One region of the Streptomyces capparidis genome, then DNA from elsewhere that is predicted to be linked to it. Evidence: riboswitches for the same ligand, from Rfam matches in the RefSeq annotation. Region 1 holds a riboswitch; each other region holds the start of a gene.

Region 1 (5,824 bases):
GCGGCGGGTGAAGCAGATCCTCGCCGAACGCCCCGGCTGCCACTGGATGCGCCAGTACCACGACGACGTCCACTACCTCGGCTACCGCGAAGTCGCCGACCTGGTCGCCACGGAGTGCGGCGGGCGGCCGCTGACCGTGGTCGGCGGCGTCGGCTCCGGCGCCTCGACAGGCGGGATCGTGGAGCACCTGCGGCTTCGCGACCCGTCGGTTCGGCTGGTGGGGGTGCAGCCGTTCGGCAGCGTGACGTTCGGCAGCCAGCACCACCACGACCCGGAGGCGATCATCGCGGGGATCGGGTCGTCGATCGTCTTCGACAACGTCCGCCACCACCTGTACGACGCCGTGCACTGGCTGGACTTCACCCACGCCATGGCCGGCGCGGTCGCCCTGCTCCGCGGGCACGCGGTGTTCGCCGGGCTGTCCACCGGCGCCGCCTACCTGGCGGCGGCCCACGAGGCGCGCCGCGACCCCGACCGGCTGCACCTGGTGGTCGGCGCCGACACCGGCCACCGCTACGTCGAGCGGGTCTTCGCCCGCCACCGGGAGGCCCCTGACCCCGCCACGCTCAAGCCCGTGGAGGTCGCGGACCCCGAGGAGATGGCCATGCCGTGGTCCACGATGGCGTGGAACCGCACCCCCTGCCCGGAGCGCTGGAAGGAGCGGGCGGCATGACCGTGGTCTGCCTGGAATCCCTCACCTTCGGACTCGGCCACCTGGTGCGCGCGGCCGACGCGCTCGGCGAGCGGCTGCGGCTGCTGACCCGTGACCCGTCCTGGTACGCCTACGAACTGGACCGGCTCCCCCCGGGCGCCCTGGACGTCGTGGAGACCGACACCTTCGACACCGAGCGGGTGGCCGAGCTGCTGCACCGCACCCCCCGGCTGCGCGGCCTGATCAGCTCCACCGACACCTGGACGCTGGTCGGCGCCGAACTGACCGCCCGTTTCGGCCTGCCCGGCCTCGACCCGGCCGTGCTGCGGCTGACCCGGGACAAGGCCGCCGTGCGGAACCGGCTGCACCGGGCCGGGCTGACCCGGGGCAGGGCCTTCGAGGCCGCGCCCGCCGCCGCGGAGCCGGGCACCGACCCGCGGGCGCTGCTGCTCGAGGAGGTGGGTCTGCCCGCGATCCTGAAGGACTCGGCGGGCACGGGCAGCCAGAATGTGTGGCTGGTCCGGGACGAGCGTGAGCTGGACGCGGCGCTGGCGGAGGCCGCCGGGCGGCGGCTGGCGGGCCGGCTGTTCGCCGAGCCGTGTTTCCGCGGCCCGGTGTACAGCGCCGAGACGCTCACCTGGGCGGGCCGGACCCGGCTGCTGGGCGTCTCGAGCCGGCTGATGTCCCCGGAACCGCGCTTCCGCGAGGAGACGACCGCGTTCCCCGTCGCCTTCCCGGAACCGCGGCGAGTGTCCCTCGAGCAGTGGCTCGGCCGCGTGCTCGCCGCGATCGGGTACACCGACCGCTTCGCCCATGTGGAGTTCGTGCTGACCGCCGACGGCCCGGAGGTGGTGGAGGTCAATCCGCGGATCGGCGGGGCCCTGGTCGGCGAGGGCATGTGCCGGGCGCTGGGCGTCAACGTGTACGAGGCGATGGTGGAGACGGCGCTGGGCCGCTGCCCCCGGCTGATGGACGCCCGGCCGCCCGGCGGGCCGGCGGTGGCCTTCGTCCTCGGCTACCCGGCCGCGCCCGGGGTGTTCACCGGGGTCGCCGGGCTCGACCGGCTGAAGGGGATGCCGGGCGCACCGGCCTGGTACCCGGTCAAGCGGATCGGTGACCGCCTGGAGCACCTCGACGACAGCCGGGGCTACGCGGGCATCGTCTACGCGGAGGCCGAGACCGCCGAACTCGCCACGCACCGGGCCGTGGCCGCCGCCAACACCGTGCGGGTGCTCACCGAGCCCTTCGCCGACCGGCCCGGGCGGACGGACGGTGGGTGAGCGGCCGGGGGCGCCGCGGGCCCGGGCCCCATGGTGGCCACACTCAGCGGTCCGCCGCGGTTCCTGCCGCCCAACTCGTCGCTGATCCCGCTCGGCAGCTTCATGGTCGCCGCGCGGCCGGAACGGCGCGCCGCGCGCCGGCGACGGCGGGGAGGACGGCGGCAGCGGGGAGGGCAGCGGCCGGGCCGAGGGAGAGCACGACGGGAACCGCCACGACGACAACCGGGGCGACGACGGACAAGGAGCACCGAGACACCATGACCCACACGAGCGGATTCCAGGACGACGACTTCTGGACCGAGTTCCACGACTTCCTCTTCCCCGATGAGCGCTACGCCCGGGCGGAGGAACTGCTCGACAGCTCCCCCCTGCTGTCCTTCGCGCCCGAAGCGCGGGTGCTGGACCTGTGCTGCGGGCCGGGCGTGTTCACCGTGCCGCTGGCCCGCCGCGGCTTCGCCGTGACGGGTGTGGACCGCAGCCCGGCCATGCTGGAGCGGGCGCGGGCGCTGTCCGCAGGGGCCGGGGCGCCGGTCCGGTACGTCCGGGCCGACGTGCTGGAGTACGCGGAGCCGGGCGCCTTCGACGTGGTGCTCAACATGTTCACCTCGTTCGGGTACTTCGAGGACCCCGCCGACAACGCCCGCGTCCTGCGCACGATGTACACCTGTCTGGCCCCCGGGGGGAGCGTGCTGCTGGACCTGGCCGGGAAGGAGCAGCTCGCCCGCAGGGTCACCCCGCCGAAGGTGGTGCGGCGCGGCGCGGACCTGCTGGTGCAGACCGACACCGTGCTGGACGACTGGGCGCGGCTGCGCAGCGACTGGGTGCTGGTCCGGGGCGAGCGGGTGACGCGGGCCGCGCTGGTGTGGTTCGTCTACAGCGCCGTGGAGCTGCGGCGGATGGTCGAGGAGGCGGGGTTCGGCCGGGTGGAGGTGTTCGGCGGCTTCGACGGCCGCCCGTACGACGAGAATGCCGAGCGGCTGGTCCTGCGGGCGGTCCGCGAGGGATGAGGCGGTGCGGGGCGTGCGGTCGTGCGCGCGCCCTTTCACCCCCGGTGCACGGATAAGTAGGATCGCCTGGTCATCGCCGCGACGGGAGACAGGAAGCCGGTGCGAATCCGGCACGGTCCCGCCACTGTGACCGGGGAGTGCACCCCTTCGGCATGCCACCGCGCACCGCGTGGGAAGGCAGGGGGAACGTCGATCCGGGAGTCAGGACACTGGCCTGTCGCGGGCCCGTTCCGAGGAGCGCGGACTCCCCAGGAGGCTTCACGTGTACCACCGCATGCCCCGCCGTTCCCGCCTGCGCGCCGCCGCCGCGGCCCTCGCCCTCTCCGCGGCCCTGCTGACCGCCGGGTGCGGCACGGGCGACGACTCCGCCGGCAAGCCGGAGACCGCCGCGTCACCGGTCGACGGCTTCCCGGTCACCATCGACAACTGCGGCGTACGGACGACGTACGACGAGCCGCCCTCCCGGGTGGTCACCATCCACCAGCACCCGGCGGAGCTGATGCTCGCCCTGGGCCTGAAGGACCGCATGGTGGGCACCGCCTTCCCCGACTCGGCAGTCCTGCCCGAGCTGAGGAAGGACTTCGAGGCCGTCCCCGAGCTGGCGAGGAAGGAGCCGTCGTTCGAGACCGTCCTGGACGCCGAGCCGGACTTCGTCTACGGCGGCTACGGCAGCGCGTTCGCCGAGAACGAGGGACGCTCCCGCGAGGCGTTCGCCGACGCGGGCATCGACACCTACCTCAACCGCGAGTACTGCGGCAGGAAGCGGGTGACGATGGAGGACACCTACGACGAGATCCGCACCATCGGCAGGATCTTCGGCGTGCCGGACCGGGCCGACAAGCTGGTCGCCGACCTGCGGGGACGCGTCGGCAAGGCGTCCTCCGCCGTGCGGAGCGAATCCGCCGTCTCGGTGTTCGTCTACGACAGTGGCGACAAGACGGCCTTCACCGCGGGCGGCAGGAGCCTGGGCACCGAGCTCATCCGGCTCGCCGGCGGCCGGAACGCCTTCGCGGACCTCGACGACGTCTTCGCCGACGTCTCCTGGGAGCAGGTCGTGGACCGCGGGCCCGAGGTCATCGCCATCTACGACTACGCCGGCGCCGGCAGCGTCGAGCGGAAGAAGGAGTTCCTGCTCTCCCGGCCCGCGCTCGCCGATGTGCCCGCCATCCGGAACAAGCGGTTCGTGGTGCTGCCGCTGACCGCGACCCTGGTCGGTGTCCGCTCGGCGTACGCGGTCGAGGACCTGGCCCGCGGCCTGCACCCCGGCAGCTTCCGGTGAGGGCTCCTGCCAAGGACACCCCCGCGGCCGCGGACGCCGCCCGGCGCCCGCGCGCCGGGGACCGGCCCGGCCGCGGCTCCCTCACCCTCGCCCTGGTCGCCCTCGGTCTGCTGCTCCTGCTCTCGGCCACGGCCGGCATGGCCATCGGATCGGTGCGCGTGCCCCCCGGCGAGGTGTGGGGCATCGTGACGCACGCGCTCGGCCTCGACCGGTCCGAGCCGACGTGGTCCACGGCACGGGAGACGATCGTCCTGGACGTGCGGGCGCCGCGGGTGCTGCTCGGGGCCGTCACCGGCGCCGGTCTCGCCGTGGTCGGCACCGCCATGCAGGCCCTGGTGCGCAACCCGCTGGCCGAGCCGTATCTGCTCGGGGTCTCCTCCGGGGCGTCCCTCGGCGCGGTGATGGTGATCGTCTTCGGGGTGAGCGTGTTCGGTCCGGTGTCGCTGTCCGCCGCCGCGTTCGCCGGTGCCCTCGGTGCCCTGTTCCTCGTCTACGCCACCGCCAGCACCGGCGGACGCGTCACCTCCTCGCGGCTGGTGCTCTCCGGTGTGGCGATCGCGTCGGTGCTGACCGCGGTGCTGGACCTGCTGCTGCTCACCACGGACCGGGGCAACGAGGCGCGGGCGGTCCTCGCCTGGACCCTGGGCGGCCTGGGCGGAGTCGACTGGGGGACGCTGTGGCTGCCGAGCAGTGCCCTGCTGCTCGGCATCGGGATCCTGATGGCGCGGGCGCGCCACCTGAACCTGCTGCTGGCGGGCGAGGAGGCCGCCACCACGATGGGCCTGGACGTGGCCCGCTTCCGGGCCCGCATGTTCGTGCTGCTCTCCCTGGTCACGGGCGTGCTGGTGGCGGCGGCGGGGCCCATCGGCTTCGTCGGCCTGATGCTGCCGCACATCGTGCGCCTGTTCGTCGGAGGCGACCACCGCCGCGTGCTGCCGACGGCGGCACTGGCCGGAGCGGTCTTCCTGATCTGGGCCGACATCGCCGCGCGCACCGTCGCCGCACCGACGGAGATCCCGGTCGGTGTGCTCACCGCGCTGTGCGGCGGACCGTTCTTCCTGTGGTTGATGCGCCGGGACGCCCGGCGCCACACCGACCGAGGAGTGGCATGACCGCGGCAGAACTGGTCATCGACGGTGTCACCCTCACCGCGGGCGCGCGCCACCTGGTGCGGGAGGTCTCCCTGACCGCGCGCCCCGGTGAGGTGATCGGCCTGGTCGGGCCCAACGGCAGCGGCAAGTCCAGCCTGCTGCGCGCCGTCTACCGCGTGCTGCGCCCGCGGGCCGGCCAGGTCCGTGTCGACGGCGCCGACGCCTGGTCACTGTCCCCGCGGCGCCTGGCCAGGACCCTGGCCGCCGTGGTGCAGGAGCCCGCCGCCGACCTCGACCTGTCGGTGCGCGAGGTCGTCGCGATGGGCCGCACCCCCCACAAGCGGCTGCTCGACGGCGACACCGCCGAGGACGTCGGCCTGATCGAGTCCGCCCTCACCGCGGTGGACGCCGCCGACCTGGCCGACCGCCCCTTCGACCGGCTCTCCGGCGGCGAACGCCAGCGCGTGCTCATCGCCCGCGCCCTCGCCCAGCAGCCGGCGCTCCTCGTCCTGGAC
Region 2 (5,824 bases), on a different contig from region 1:
GCGCGTGGTGATGGACGTGGTCTACAACCACACCAGCGCCGCCGGGCAGGCGAGGACCTCCGTGCTCGACCGGATCGTGCCCGGCTACTACCACCGGCTGCTCGCCGACGGCTCGGTGGCCGACTCGACCTGCTGCGCCAACACCGCGCCCGAGCACACCATGATGGGCCGGCTCGTGGTCGACTCGGTCGTCACCTGGGCCCGGCAGTACAAGGTGGACGGCTTCCGCTTCGACCTCATGGGCCACCACCCGAAGGAGAACATCCTGGCGGTCCGCGCGGCCCTGGACGCGCTCACGGTCCGCGAGGACGGCGTGGACGGCAGGAGCATCGTCCTGTACGGCGAGGGCTGGGACTTCGGCGAGGTCGCCGACGGCGCCCGCTTCACCCAGGCCACGCAGGAGAACATGGCCGGCACGGGTGTGGCCACCTTCTCCGACCGGGCCAGGGACGCGGTGCGCGGCGGCGGCCCGTTCGACGCCGACCCCGGTGTCCAGGGCTTCGCCTCCGGGCTGTACACCGAGCCCAACGGCTCGGCGGCGAACGGCTCCCCGGCCGAGCAGCGGGCCCGCCTGCTGCACTACCAGGACCTGATCAAGGTGGGTCTCTCGGGCAATCTGAAGTCGTTCACGTTCACCGACAGCGGCGGCAGGACGGTGACCGGCGCCGACGTGGACTACGGCGGCGCGCCCGCCGGGTACGCGGACGCGCCGGGCGACGCCCTGGCGTACGCCGACGCGCACGACAACGAGTCCCTGTACGACGCGCTGGCGTTCAAGCTGCCCCGCTCCGTCCCGGCCGCGGACCGGGCCCGCATGCAGGTCCTGGCGATGGCGACGGCCGCCTTCTCGCAGGGCCCCGCGCTCTCCCAGGCCGGCACGGACCTGCTGCGCTCGAAGTCGCTGGACCGCAACTCCTACGACAGCGGCGACTGGTTCAACGCGATCCACTGGGACTGCCGGGACGGCAACGGCTTCGGCCGCGGCCTGCCGCCGGCCGCGGACAACGCGGACAAGTGGTCGCACGCCAGGCCGCTGCTGGCCGCGGACACCCTCAGGCCGGGCTGCGCGGAGATCGAGCACGCCGCGGCCGCGTACCGGGACCTGCTGCGGATCCGCAGCACGGAGAGCGCCTTCAGCCTGGCCACGGCCGGTCAGGTGCAGCGGGCGCTGTCCTTCCCGCTGTCGGGCCGGGACGAGGTGCCCGGGGTGGTCACGATGCGGCTCGGCGACCTGGTGGTCGTCTTCAACGCCACCCCCGACCGCGTCCCCCAGCGGATCGCCGAGCTGGCGGGCGAGGCCCACGGGCTGCACCCGGTCCAGGCCGCGGGCGCTGACGAGCGGGTGAGGTCCGCCGCGTACGACAGCGCCACGGGCACCTTCACGGTGCCGCCGCGCACGGTCGCGGTGTTCGCGCCCACCAGCCGCTAGGGGGTCCCCGGGTGCCGCCGCGTCAGGGGCGGTGGCACCCGGGGGTGCGGGCGGCGGCGGGGGACGGGCGGCTTGGGGCGGCGTGATAGCTTGCCCGGGCCAGTCAAGGGAATCCGGTGCGAATCCGGAACTGACGCGCAGCGGTGAGGGTGACGGGCGGGGCAGTACGAGCCACTGGACGCAGGTCGGCACGACCGAGGTCCGGGAAGGCGCCCCGTCCGGGTGATCCCGAGTCCGAAGACCTGCTGGCGGCCTTGTCCGAACGGGTCCCGCGCCTGGGCCCTCGACACACGAGGAACATCCGTGCCCGTCACGCACCCCCCGCGCTTCCCCGCCCTGCTCCTGGCCTCGGCGCTGCTGCTGGCCGCCTGCGGTGAGGACGCCTCCCCGCGCTCCTCCGGCGCCCCCTCCGGCCGGGCCGTGGTCCTGGACAACTGCGGTCAGCGGGTGGAGATCGCCGCCCCGCCCGAGCGGGCGGTGTCCCTGAACCAGGGCACCACCGAGATCATGCTCGCCCTGGGCCTCGCCGACCGGATGGCGGGCACCGGCACCTGGACCGACCCGGTGATGAAGGGCCTGGAGAAGGCCGAGGCGCGGGTGCCCAGGCTGGCCGACAACGCCCCTTCCTTCGAGAAGGTGCTGGCCGCCGAGCCGGACTTCGTCGCCGCGTCCTTCGCGTCCACGTTCGCCAAGGGCGGTGTGGCGCCGCGCGGGAAGTTCCGGGAGCTGGGCGTGCCCACCTACCTCTCCCCCGCCGACTGCGCGGGCAAGGACAACAGCGGCGACGGCGACGGGGCGCGGACCGAGCCGCTGACCATGGACACCGTGTACGGCGAGGTGCGGGACCTGGCGCGGGTCTTCGGTGCGGAGGAGCGCGGCGAGCGGCTCGTCCGCGACCTGCGGGCCCGGATGGACCGGGCCACCGAAGGGATCGACGCCGACGGCACCTCGGTCCTGTACTGGTTCGCCAACCAGAAGTCCCCCTACATGGCGGGCTGCTGCGGCGCCCCCGGAGTGATCACCGAGGCGCTCGGCGCGCGGAACGCCTTCGACGACACCACCCAGGAGTGGCCCCAGGTCAACTGGGAGACCGTCGTCGACCGCGACCCCGACGTGCTGGTGATCGGCGACCTCACCCGCAGGTCGCAGACGGCCGAGACCGCCGCGAAGAAGATCGCGTTCCTGGAGTCCGACCCGGTGACCAGGAACATGGACGCGGTGCGGCACAAGCGCTATGTGCTGCTCAGCGGGCAGGCCATGAACCCGACGATCCGCACCGTCGAGGGGGTGGAGAAGGTCGCGGCGGCGCTGCGCGCGTGGGGCCTCGCCGGGTGACGGCGGCGACCGCGACCGGGGTCCTGCTGCGCACGTCCGCCGGCGCCGCCGCGCTGGCCGTGTCCGTCGCGGTGGCGATCACCATCGGCCCGGCGGACATCGGCGTGCGCGACGTGTGGTCCGTGGTGGCCGCGCACCTGGGCGGCGGGACCTCCGGGCTGAGCCCGATCCGGGACGGCATCGTGTGGAACCTGCGGCTGCCCCGCACCCTGCTGGCGGCCGTGTGCGGGGCGGGTCTCGCGGTGTGCGGGGCGGTGATGCAGTCCCTGCTGCGCAACCCGCTCGCCGACCCGTTCGTGCTCGGGGTGTCCTCGGGCGCCTCGACGGGCGCCGTGGCGGTGGTGGTGCTGGGCGCGGGCGGCGGCGCGCTGTCGGTCTCCGGGGGAGCGTTCGCCGGGGCGGTGTGCTCGTTCGCGCTGGTGCTGCTGCTCAGCCACACCCTGGGCGGCACCACCGACCGGGTGGTGCTGTCCGGGGTGGCCGCGATGCAGTTGTTCTCGGCGCTCACCTCGTTCGTCGTGATGACCGCCGCCGACGCGGAGACCACCCGCGGGGTGCTGTTCTGGCTGCTCGGCTCGCTCGGCGGGGCCGGGTGGAGCGACGTGTGGCGCTGTGCGGCGGTGCTGGTGGTCGCCCTGGCCGTCTGCCTGGGCCACGCGCGCACCCTGGACGCCTTCGCGTTCGGGCAGGACGCGGCGGCCTCGCTCGGGGTCGCGGTGGCGCGCACCCGGCTGGTGCTGCTGTGCGTCACCGCGCTGCTGACGGCCGCGCTGGTCAGCTCGGCGGGCGCGATCGGCTTCGTCGGGCTGGTCCTGCCGCACGCCGCCCGCGCGGTGGCCGGGCCCGGGCACGGGCGGCTGCTGCCGCTCACCGCCCTGGCCGGCGCGGTGTTCCTGGTGTGGGTGGACACCCTGGCCCGCACCGCGCTCGACCCGCAGGAGGTGCCGGTGGGCGTGGTGACCTCGCTGATCGGCGTGCCCGCGTTCGTGCTGGTGCTGTACCGCACCCGGAGGGTCGCGCGATGACGCTCGCCGCCGACCGGGTCACGCGCGCCGCCGACGGGCGGTTGATCCTCGACGGCGTGTGCGTCAGCCCGGCCCCCGGGTCCGTCACCGGGCTGCTGGGCCCCAACGGCTCGGGGAAGTCCACGCTGCTGCGGCTGCTCGCCGGGGTGCTGGCGCCGGCCTCGGGCGTCGTCACCCTCGACGGCCGGGCGCTGGAGCAGTGGGGCCGCAGGGCCGTCGCCCGGCGGGTGGCCGTGGTCGAGCAGCAGGCGGACACGCAGGTGGAGCTGACGGTGCTGGACGTGGTGCGGCTCGGCCGGATCCCGCACCGCCGCGCCTGGGCTCCCCCGTCCCCGGCGGACGAGGCAGCGGTGCGCGCCGCCCTGGACCGCACCGGCCTCACCGACCGGGCCGGGCGCCTGTGGCGGACCCTGTCCGGCGGGGAGCGGCAGCGCGTCCAGATCGCCCGCGCGCTCGCCCAGGAGCCGCGCGAGCTGCTGCTGGACGAGCCCACCAACCACCTCGACGTCCGGCACCAGCTCGCCCTGCTGGCGCTGGTCGCGGAGCTCCCCGTGACCAGCGTCGTGGCCCTGCACGACCTGAACCTGGCGGCGATGTACTGCGACCGGGTGGTCGTGCTCGACCGGGGCCGGGTGGTGGCGGGCGGCACTCCGCGGGAGGTCCTCACCGAGGAGCTGATCGCCGAGGTCTACGGCGTGCGGTGCGCGGTCGCCGCGGGGCCCGGCGGCCGGCCCCACATCCGGTACCTCGGGGTGGTGTCCGGGACCTGAGCGGGCGGGCGGGGGCGCGCCCGGGCCGCCGGTGGCCGCGCCCCCGCCGCCGGTCACCCGCGGGCGGACTGGTCCGGCGGGGCCCCGGTCAGGGACCGAGGGCGCTGGTCCGGCCAGTGGGCGTCGATCCAGGCCAGGGCCTCGTCGCGGGGGGCCGCGGGGCGGGCGACGGTCCAGCCCTCGGGGACGGCGGCGAAGGCGGGCCACAGGCTGTGCTCGCCCTCGGCGTTGACCAGGACGAGGCAGGCGGTGCGGTCGTCGTCGAAAGGATGGGGCATGGCGGGGTCTCCCGTGGGGTCGGTGCCAGCCGGCGGTGGACGGGGCCGGCGGCGGACGGCGGGGCGGCGGGCGGCTAGCGCAGCCCGCCGTCCACCCGGACGACGGTGCCGGTGATGTAGGAGGCGCCGGGGGACAGCAGATACGCCACCAGGTCGGCCACCTCCTCGGGGCGGCCGGCGCGGCCCAGCGGGATCCGGGCGGCGGCCCGCTCCAGGACGTCCTCGGGCAGGCCGTCGAGGATGCCGGTGTCGATGAAGCCGGGCGCGACCACGTTGGCCCGCACGCCGTGCCGGCCCACCTCCTGGGCCAGGGAGGTGGTGAAGCCGACGATGCCCGCCTTGGACGCGGCGTAGTTGGTCTGGGCGGCGTTGCCCTGGAGCCCGGCGACCGAGGAGAGGGTGACGACGGCGCCGCGCCCGCGCCGCGCCATCTCCGGGACGACCGCACGGCAGACGTGGTAGACGCCGTCGAGGTTCACCCGCAGCACCTCGTGCCAGTCGTCGTCCTCCATCAGCGCCAGCGGGGCGTCCCTGAGGACCGCGGCCGAGGCGACCAGGGCGGTGATCGGGCCGAGGGCGTCCTCGGCCGCCTCCACCAGGTCCCGCACGGCGGCGGCGTCGGACACGTCGGCGCGCCGCAGGTACACCCTGCGGCCGAGCGCGGTCAGCTCCTTCTCCAGTTGCCGGGCGGCCGCGCCGTCGGAGGCGTAGCACAGGGCGAGGTCGTGGCCGTCGCGGGCCAGGCGCAGGGCGGTGGCGCGGCCGATGCCGCGGGTGCCGCCGGTCACCAGCGCCACCGGGGCGGGGGTCTGCTTCACGGGTCCTCCGTGGGGATGCGGGTGGTCAGTCGTCCAGGACGGTCTCGCGCAGGGCGCGGCGCAGGTCGGTGACGCGGCGCCCGGGGTCGGCCGCCACCAGGCGCAGCAGGTGCTCCCACTGGCGCAGCAGCACGCCCATGACCCGGCCGTCCAGGCGCTCGGGCGAGTA
Region 3 (5,824 bases), on a different contig from region 1:
GCAGGCCGGGCAGGTCGTCCGCGACGTCGACGCGCGCGGGGTTGCCGATCCGGTACCCGGCGCCGGACGCCCGGGCGGCCAGCAGGTCCGTGTCGGCGGTGGACAGCAGCAGAACGGTGGTCACGCGCCCTCCTGGTTCATAGCTCCGCCGCGAGGCGAATCCTGCGAATATCCGATGATGTGTGCATCCCGGGCGGTCGGTGCGGGAGCGGCTCCCGCACGCCCGGCGGCCCTCCCGGCGGCGCCCCCGCTCACGGCGCCCCCGCTCACGGCGCCCCCGGCGGAACGAACGGCAGGCCCTCCGGCACGCCGTCCTCGATCAGCCGCAGCAGCGCGCCGGTGTCGGCGTGCTCCTCCACCAGGTCGCCCAGGCGGTCGAGCTGCTCCTCGCGCAGCTCCCCGAACCGGGTGTCCGGCGCGGGCTCGAACGCCCGCCCGGCGTCGGCCGCCACCCGGCGCAGGAACGCCCTGCGGAACCCGTCGTTCTCCAGCGCCCCGTGCCAGGTCGTGCCCCACACCGCGCCCACCCGGCAGCCGTCGAGGAACGGCTCGCCGCCGAGCACCTCCACCACCCCGTGGTGGATCTCGTAGCCGTGCACGGTCTCGTCCAGCGCCCGCCCGGTCGGCCGGGCCAGGGTCTTGTCCGGCGCGAAGACGGTGCGCACCGGCAGCAGCCCGAGCCCGTCCACCGCGCCCGCGCGGGACTCCACGTCGTCCTCGATGCTCGCGCCGAGCAGTTGGTAGCCGCCGCACACCCCCAGCACGGGGCGGCCCTCGGCGGCCCGGCGGGCCAGCGCCTCGGCGAAGCCGCGCTCCCGCAGCCAGCGCAGCGCCCGGACGGTGCCGCGCGTGCCCGGCAGCACCACCAGGTCGGCGTCGGCGAGCTCCTCGGGCCGCTCCACGAAGCGCACCAGCACCCCGGGCTCGGCGGCCAGCGCGTCCACGTCGGTGAAGTTCGACAGCAGCGGCACCGCCGCGACCGCCACCCGCAGCGTCTCGCGGCCGTGCGGGGGAGCGGCGGCCGCCCCGGAGCGCCGGGCGAGGCCGAGGCCGTCCTCCTCGTCGATGCCGAGCCCGGGCACCATCGGCAGCACCCCGAGCACCGGGCGGCCGGTCAGCCGCCGCAGGCTCTCCAGGCCCGGCTCGAGCAGCGTCACGTCGCCGCGGAACTTGTTGACCACGAACCCCGCCAGGTGCCGCTGGTCGGTCCCGGACAGCAGCGCCACCGTGCCGTACAGCGACGCGAACACCCCGCCCCGGTCGATGTCCCCGACCAGCACCACCGGCAGGCCCGCCGCCGTGGCCAGGCCCATGTTGACGATGTCGGTGCGCCGCAGGTTGATCTCGGCGGGGCTGCCCGCGCCCTCGCAGATCACCGCGTCGTACTCCCGCCGCAGCCCCTCCAGGCACTCCAGGACGGTGCCGAACAGCTCGCGCTGCCGCCCGTCGTGGTAGCCGCGGGCGCTCAGCTCGCCGACCGGGCGGCCGAGCAGCACCACCTGGCTGCTGCGGTCGCCGCCCGGCTTGAGCAGCACGGGGTTCATCGCGGCGGTCGGCTCGACGCGCGCGGCCTGCGCCTGCATGGCCTGCGCGCGGCCGATCTCGGCGCCCTCGCGGGTGACGAAGGAGTTCAGCGACATGTTCTGCGCCTTGAACGGGGCGACCTTCACCCCCTTGCGCACCAGCCACCGGCAGATCCCCGCGGTGACCACGCTCTTGCCCGCGTCGGAGGCCGTCCCGGCCACCAGCAGTCCGCCACCCGTCACCGCGTCCGCCTCCCCGATCCCGATACCGATCCCGACCCCGTGCCCGCCGCTCCCTCGCGTCCCGCCGCCCGCCGCACCACGGCGCGCACCACCGCGCGCCGGGCGCAGTGCCCGGCCACCGCCGCGCCGAGCGCGAGCGCCCCCACGCGCGCCGACAGACGCACCGCGCGCTCGACGTCCGCCACCGCGACCGGCCGCCCCTCGGCGCCCAGCACCGGCCGGTGCTCCACCCGCCCGCCGTAGGACAGCGTCCCGCCGAGCCGCACCCCGAGCGCCCCGGCGAACGCGGCCTCGGCCCGCCCCGCGTTGGGGCTTGGGTGGCGGTGCCCGTCCCGCCGCCACGCCCGCAGCGCGCCGCGCCGGTCGGGGGCGGCCAGCACCGTGAGCGCTGCGGTGAGCCGGGCGCCCGGCCAGCCCACCGCGTCGTCCAGGCGGGCGGCGGCCCAGCCGAACCGCAGGTGGCGGGGGGAGCGGTGGCCGACCATCGCGTCCAGCGTGTTCACCGCGCGGAAGCCCAGCAGCCCCGGCACGCCCGCGAGCGCCCCCCACACCAGCGCGCCCACCACGGCGTCGGAGGTGTTCTCCGCGACGGACTCCACCACGGCGCGGGCGATCCCGTCGGCGTCCAGGGCCATGGGGTCGCGTCCGCACAGGTGCGGCAACCGCTCCCGCGCCGCGGCCAGGTCCCCGGCGTCCAGCGCGGCGGCGACGGCGCGGGCCTCCCGGGCCAGCGAGGTCCCGCCGAGCACGGTCCAGGTCGCGGCGGCGGTCAGCGCGGCGGAGGGCAGCGCCCGGCCGCGCGCCGCGCGGGCCAGCGCCGCGGCGCCCGCGTCGACCCCGCCGGCGCACACGGCGGTGTGGACGGCGCCCGCGGCGCGGTGGTCGCGCCACAGGCGGTGTTCGAGCGCGCCCGCGGCCCGGCCGAACGCGGCCACCGGGTGCCCCCGTCGGGGGTCGCCGAGCAGCAGGTCACCGGCGTAACCGAGCGCCACCCCGAGCGTGAACGACGCGGAGGCGGTCGAGGAGGAGGGGCCCACTGGTCAGCCCGTCGGGCGGTGGCCTCGTGCGGGGGCGGGCGGTGCGGGTGGTCGGCTGGAGCCGGGCATGGCAGATGTCCTCACTCAGGGTCCGCGCCCTGGTTCGACGTGACCGGCGGTGAGAGTCTCCTGGCTCCCGGATCGACGCTCCCTCCGGTCTTCCAGCCGTTTCCGACCGTGACCTCGGGTGGAGGGACGCTCCCCGGTGACAGTGGCGGGACCGCGCCGGATTCTCACCGGCTTCCTCTCCTGCCGCCGCATGGCGGCTCCGATACCACCACGTGGCGGGAGAGGCCGTCAACTCCGCCCCGTGACGCGAGAGCGGGGTGCGTCAGCGCCGTGAGCAGCGCCGACGCACCCCGAGTGCGGTCAATTCCCGGGCCCGTGAAGGGCTTGGCCGCAAGCCCGCGCAGGGGGGCGGCCGGCCATCCCCGGGGCCTGCCGGGACGTCAGGAGACGATCAGGTGGATGCCGTAGGCCACGGCCGCGGCGCACAGCGCGAAGCAGGTGTACGCGCCGGTGCGCGCCACCGCGCCGGAGGCGCCGCCGGTGGCGGTCGCCTGCCGGGACATGCCGATGATGCCCAGGGTGAACAGGCCCACGAGGCCGACGGTGACGACGACGCTGACGCCGAACACCGCGCCGAGGGCGGCCCAGTCGATGTGCACGGGAAGACTCCAGGAAGGGGGGAGGCCGTCAGGGGGGAGGCCGGGCGAGGGGTCAGGCGGTGGGGGCCGCGGCGGGCGCGGGCTCGGCGGCGGGGGCGGGGACGGACGCGGCCATCGGCGCGGGAGCGGCCGGGGCGGTGTCCGTGCCCGGGACGACCGGCACCACGGTGACCTCGTCCACGGCGGCGGGCTCGTCCACCTCGTTGACGTTGTCCGCGTGCACCGGCTTGCGGCGCGAGGCCAGCCAGATCGCGGAGCAGGCCAGGATGCCGAGCACGGCCACGGCGGCGACCCCGGCGTCGCCCTGGTCGGCGAGGAGGGCGGCGGCCGCGGCGACCGAGCCCGCGGCCGGGAGGGTCAGCAGCCAGGCGGTGGCCATGCGGCCCGCCACGCCCCAGCGCACCGGGGCGCCCTTGCGGCCGACGCCGGAGCCGAGCACCGCGCCGGAGCAGACCTGGGTGGTGGACAGCGCGAACCCGATGTGGGAGGAGCTGAGGATGACCGCGGCGGCGCCGGTCTGGGCGGCGAAGCCCTGCGGCGGCTCGATGTCGGTCAGGCCCTTGCCCATGGTGCGGATGATGCGCCAGCCGCCGAGGTAGGTGCCGAGCGAGATGGCCAGGCCGGCGGAGACGATGACCCACAGCGGCGGGTCGGCGTCGGCGCCCAGCGCGCCGCCGCTGATCAGCGCCAGGGTGATCACACCCATGGTCTTCTGGGCGTCGTTGGTGCCGTGGGCCAGGGAGACCAGCGCGGCGGAGGTGATCTGCCCGGCGCGGTAGCCCTTGGACGACGCCTTCTCGTCCAGGCCGCGGCCGAGGCGGTAGGTGAGGCGGGTGGCGAGGGCCGCGGCGCAGCCGGCCACGATCGGCGCGGCGACGGCGGGGATGAGGACCTTCATCATCACCTTGTCGCCGTTGACGCCGTCGAGGCCGACCGAGACGACCGTGGCGCCGATCAGGCCGCCGAACAGGGCGTGGGAGGAGCTGGACGGCAGCCCGGCGAGCCAGGTGAGCAGGTTCCACACGATCGCTCCGACCAGACCGGCGAAGATCACTTCCGGTTGGACGCCTGCCGCTTCGTCGATGATGCCGCCGGAGATGGTCTTGGCGACCTCCACCGACAGGAACGCTCCGACGAGGTTGAGCACCGCGGACATGGCCACCGCGGCCTTGGGCTTCATCGCCCCGGTGGAGATGGTGGTCGCCATCGCGTTGGCCGTGTCGTGGAAGCCGTTCGTGAAGTCGAACACGAGGGCCGTAATGATCACGATCCCGATGAGAAGCGTGATGTGTTCCATGCACCCAGGCAATCTTCGAGAGGGTCGGTGGCGTGGCGACCGTACGGAATTCGGATGAACGGAAGGTGAACGCGGATTGGCGTGGCGGTGCGCCGCCTCCGCGGCCCGGATTCCTCGGGGTTGTGCGCCCGTATATGTGACATGTGTCACTTTTCTCGGGTGTCGCATCGGGGAGCTGACGACGCGCCGTGCGCGCCCTGCGCGCCGTATCGTCACCGACCCCGCGCGCCAGGGATGTGCGCTCCCAGCGCACTCCGCCGGGAAACGCCCCCTGCCCGGGAACGCTCAACCGAGAACACGCCCCCCCCACGCCCCGCCCGGGGACACCACCCGCACACCGGCCGCCCCCGCCCCGCACCCTCTCCCGCCCGCCGCCCCGCCGCCCGTAAGGTCGCCGCATGGCAGTGAACGCGGATCTCATGCGCGCCTGGGAGCAGGTCACCGCGACGGCGCGGCGGATGACCGAGGACGGGCTGGTCGTCGGCACCTCGGGCAACGTCTCCGCACGCGTGGGCGACCTGGTCGTCGTCACCCCCACCGGGGTGCGCTACCACGAACTCGGCCCCGGCCACCTGGTCGCGGTGGACCTCGACGGCGCCCCGGTGCACGGCACCGCGCGCCCCACCAGCGAGCTTCCCATGCACCTCGCGGTCTACCGGGAGACGCCGGCCCGCGCCGTGGTGCACACCCACTCCGTGTACGCCACCGCCGCCTCCACGCTGGTGGACGAGCTGCCGACCATCCACTACATGGCGGCGGCGCTCGGCGGCCCCGTCCGGGTGGCCGCCTACGCCACCTACGGCACCCCGGAGCTGGCCGCGCACATGCTCGACGCCCTGCGCGACCGCACCGGCTGCCTGCTGAAGAACCACGGCACCCTCACCCACGGCGACGACCTGGCCTCTGCCTACGACCGCGCGCAGCAGCTCGAATGGATGTGCCAGGTGTGGCTCACCGCCCGTGCGGCGGGCAGTCCCGCGCTGCTTCCCGGGTACGAGATCGAGCATGTGGTGGAGAAACTGCGCGGCTACGGCCAACCCCGCTGACATCGTCCGC

What was found. A riboswitch is a leader RNA that binds a small molecule or an ion and turns the genes downstream of it on or off. The one in region 1 is predicted to bind cobalamin.
Region 2: linked by a shared signal. The riboswitch ahead of ACYVO2_RS24480 (ABC transporter substrate-binding protein) and the one ahead of ACYVO2_RS05305 (ABC transporter substrate-binding protein) in region 1 are both predicted to bind cobalamin.
Region 3: linked by a shared signal. The riboswitch ahead of ACYVO2_RS19950 (cobalamin biosynthesis protein) and the one ahead of ACYVO2_RS05305 (ABC transporter substrate-binding protein) in region 1 are both predicted to bind cobalamin.

Annotation. Positions count from the first base shown of each region.
Region 1 covers NZ_BAAGTD010000004.1:119,138-124,961, forward strand. The annotation lists gene ACYVO2_RS05290 (cysteine synthase family protein) at 1-673, shown strand, start outside; gene ACYVO2_RS05295 (ATP-grasp domain-containing protein) at 670-1,932, shown strand; gene ACYVO2_RS05300 (class I SAM-dependent methyltransferase) at 2,190-2,939, shown strand; cobalamin riboswitch at 2,992-3,171, shown strand; gene ACYVO2_RS05305 (ABC transporter substrate-binding protein) at 3,214-4,218, shown strand; gene ACYVO2_RS05310 (FecCD family ABC transporter permease) at 4,215-5,330, shown strand; gene ACYVO2_RS05315 (ABC transporter ATP-binding protein) at 5,327-5,824, shown strand, end outside.
Region 2 covers NZ_BAAGTD010000033.1:39,216-45,039, forward strand. The annotation lists gene pulA (pullulanase-type alpha-1,6-glucosidase) at 1-1,429, shown strand, start outside; cobalamin riboswitch at 1,513-1,693, shown strand; gene ACYVO2_RS24480 (ABC transporter substrate-binding protein) at 1,733-2,764, shown strand; gene ACYVO2_RS24485 (FecCD family ABC transporter permease) at 2,761-3,789, shown strand; gene ACYVO2_RS24490 (ABC transporter ATP-binding protein) at 3,786-4,559, shown strand; gene ACYVO2_RS24495 (MbtH family protein) at 4,613-4,837, opposite strand; gene fabG (3-oxoacyl-ACP reductase FabG) at 4,912-5,655, opposite strand; gene ACYVO2_RS24505 (amino acid adenylation domain-containing protein) at 5,681-5,824, opposite strand, start outside.
Region 3 covers NZ_BAAGTD010000024.1:92-5,915, reverse strand. The annotation lists gene cobN (cobaltochelatase subunit CobN) at 1-124, opposite strand, end outside; gene ACYVO2_RS19955 (cobyric acid synthase) at 267-1,766, opposite strand; gene ACYVO2_RS19950 (cobalamin biosynthesis protein) at 1,763-2,758, opposite strand; cobalamin riboswitch at 2,926-3,050, opposite strand; gene ACYVO2_RS19945 (hypothetical protein) at 3,253-3,471, opposite strand; gene ACYVO2_RS19940 (inorganic phosphate transporter) at 3,524-4,768, opposite strand; gene ACYVO2_RS19935 (class II aldolase/adducin family protein) at 5,167-5,814, shown strand.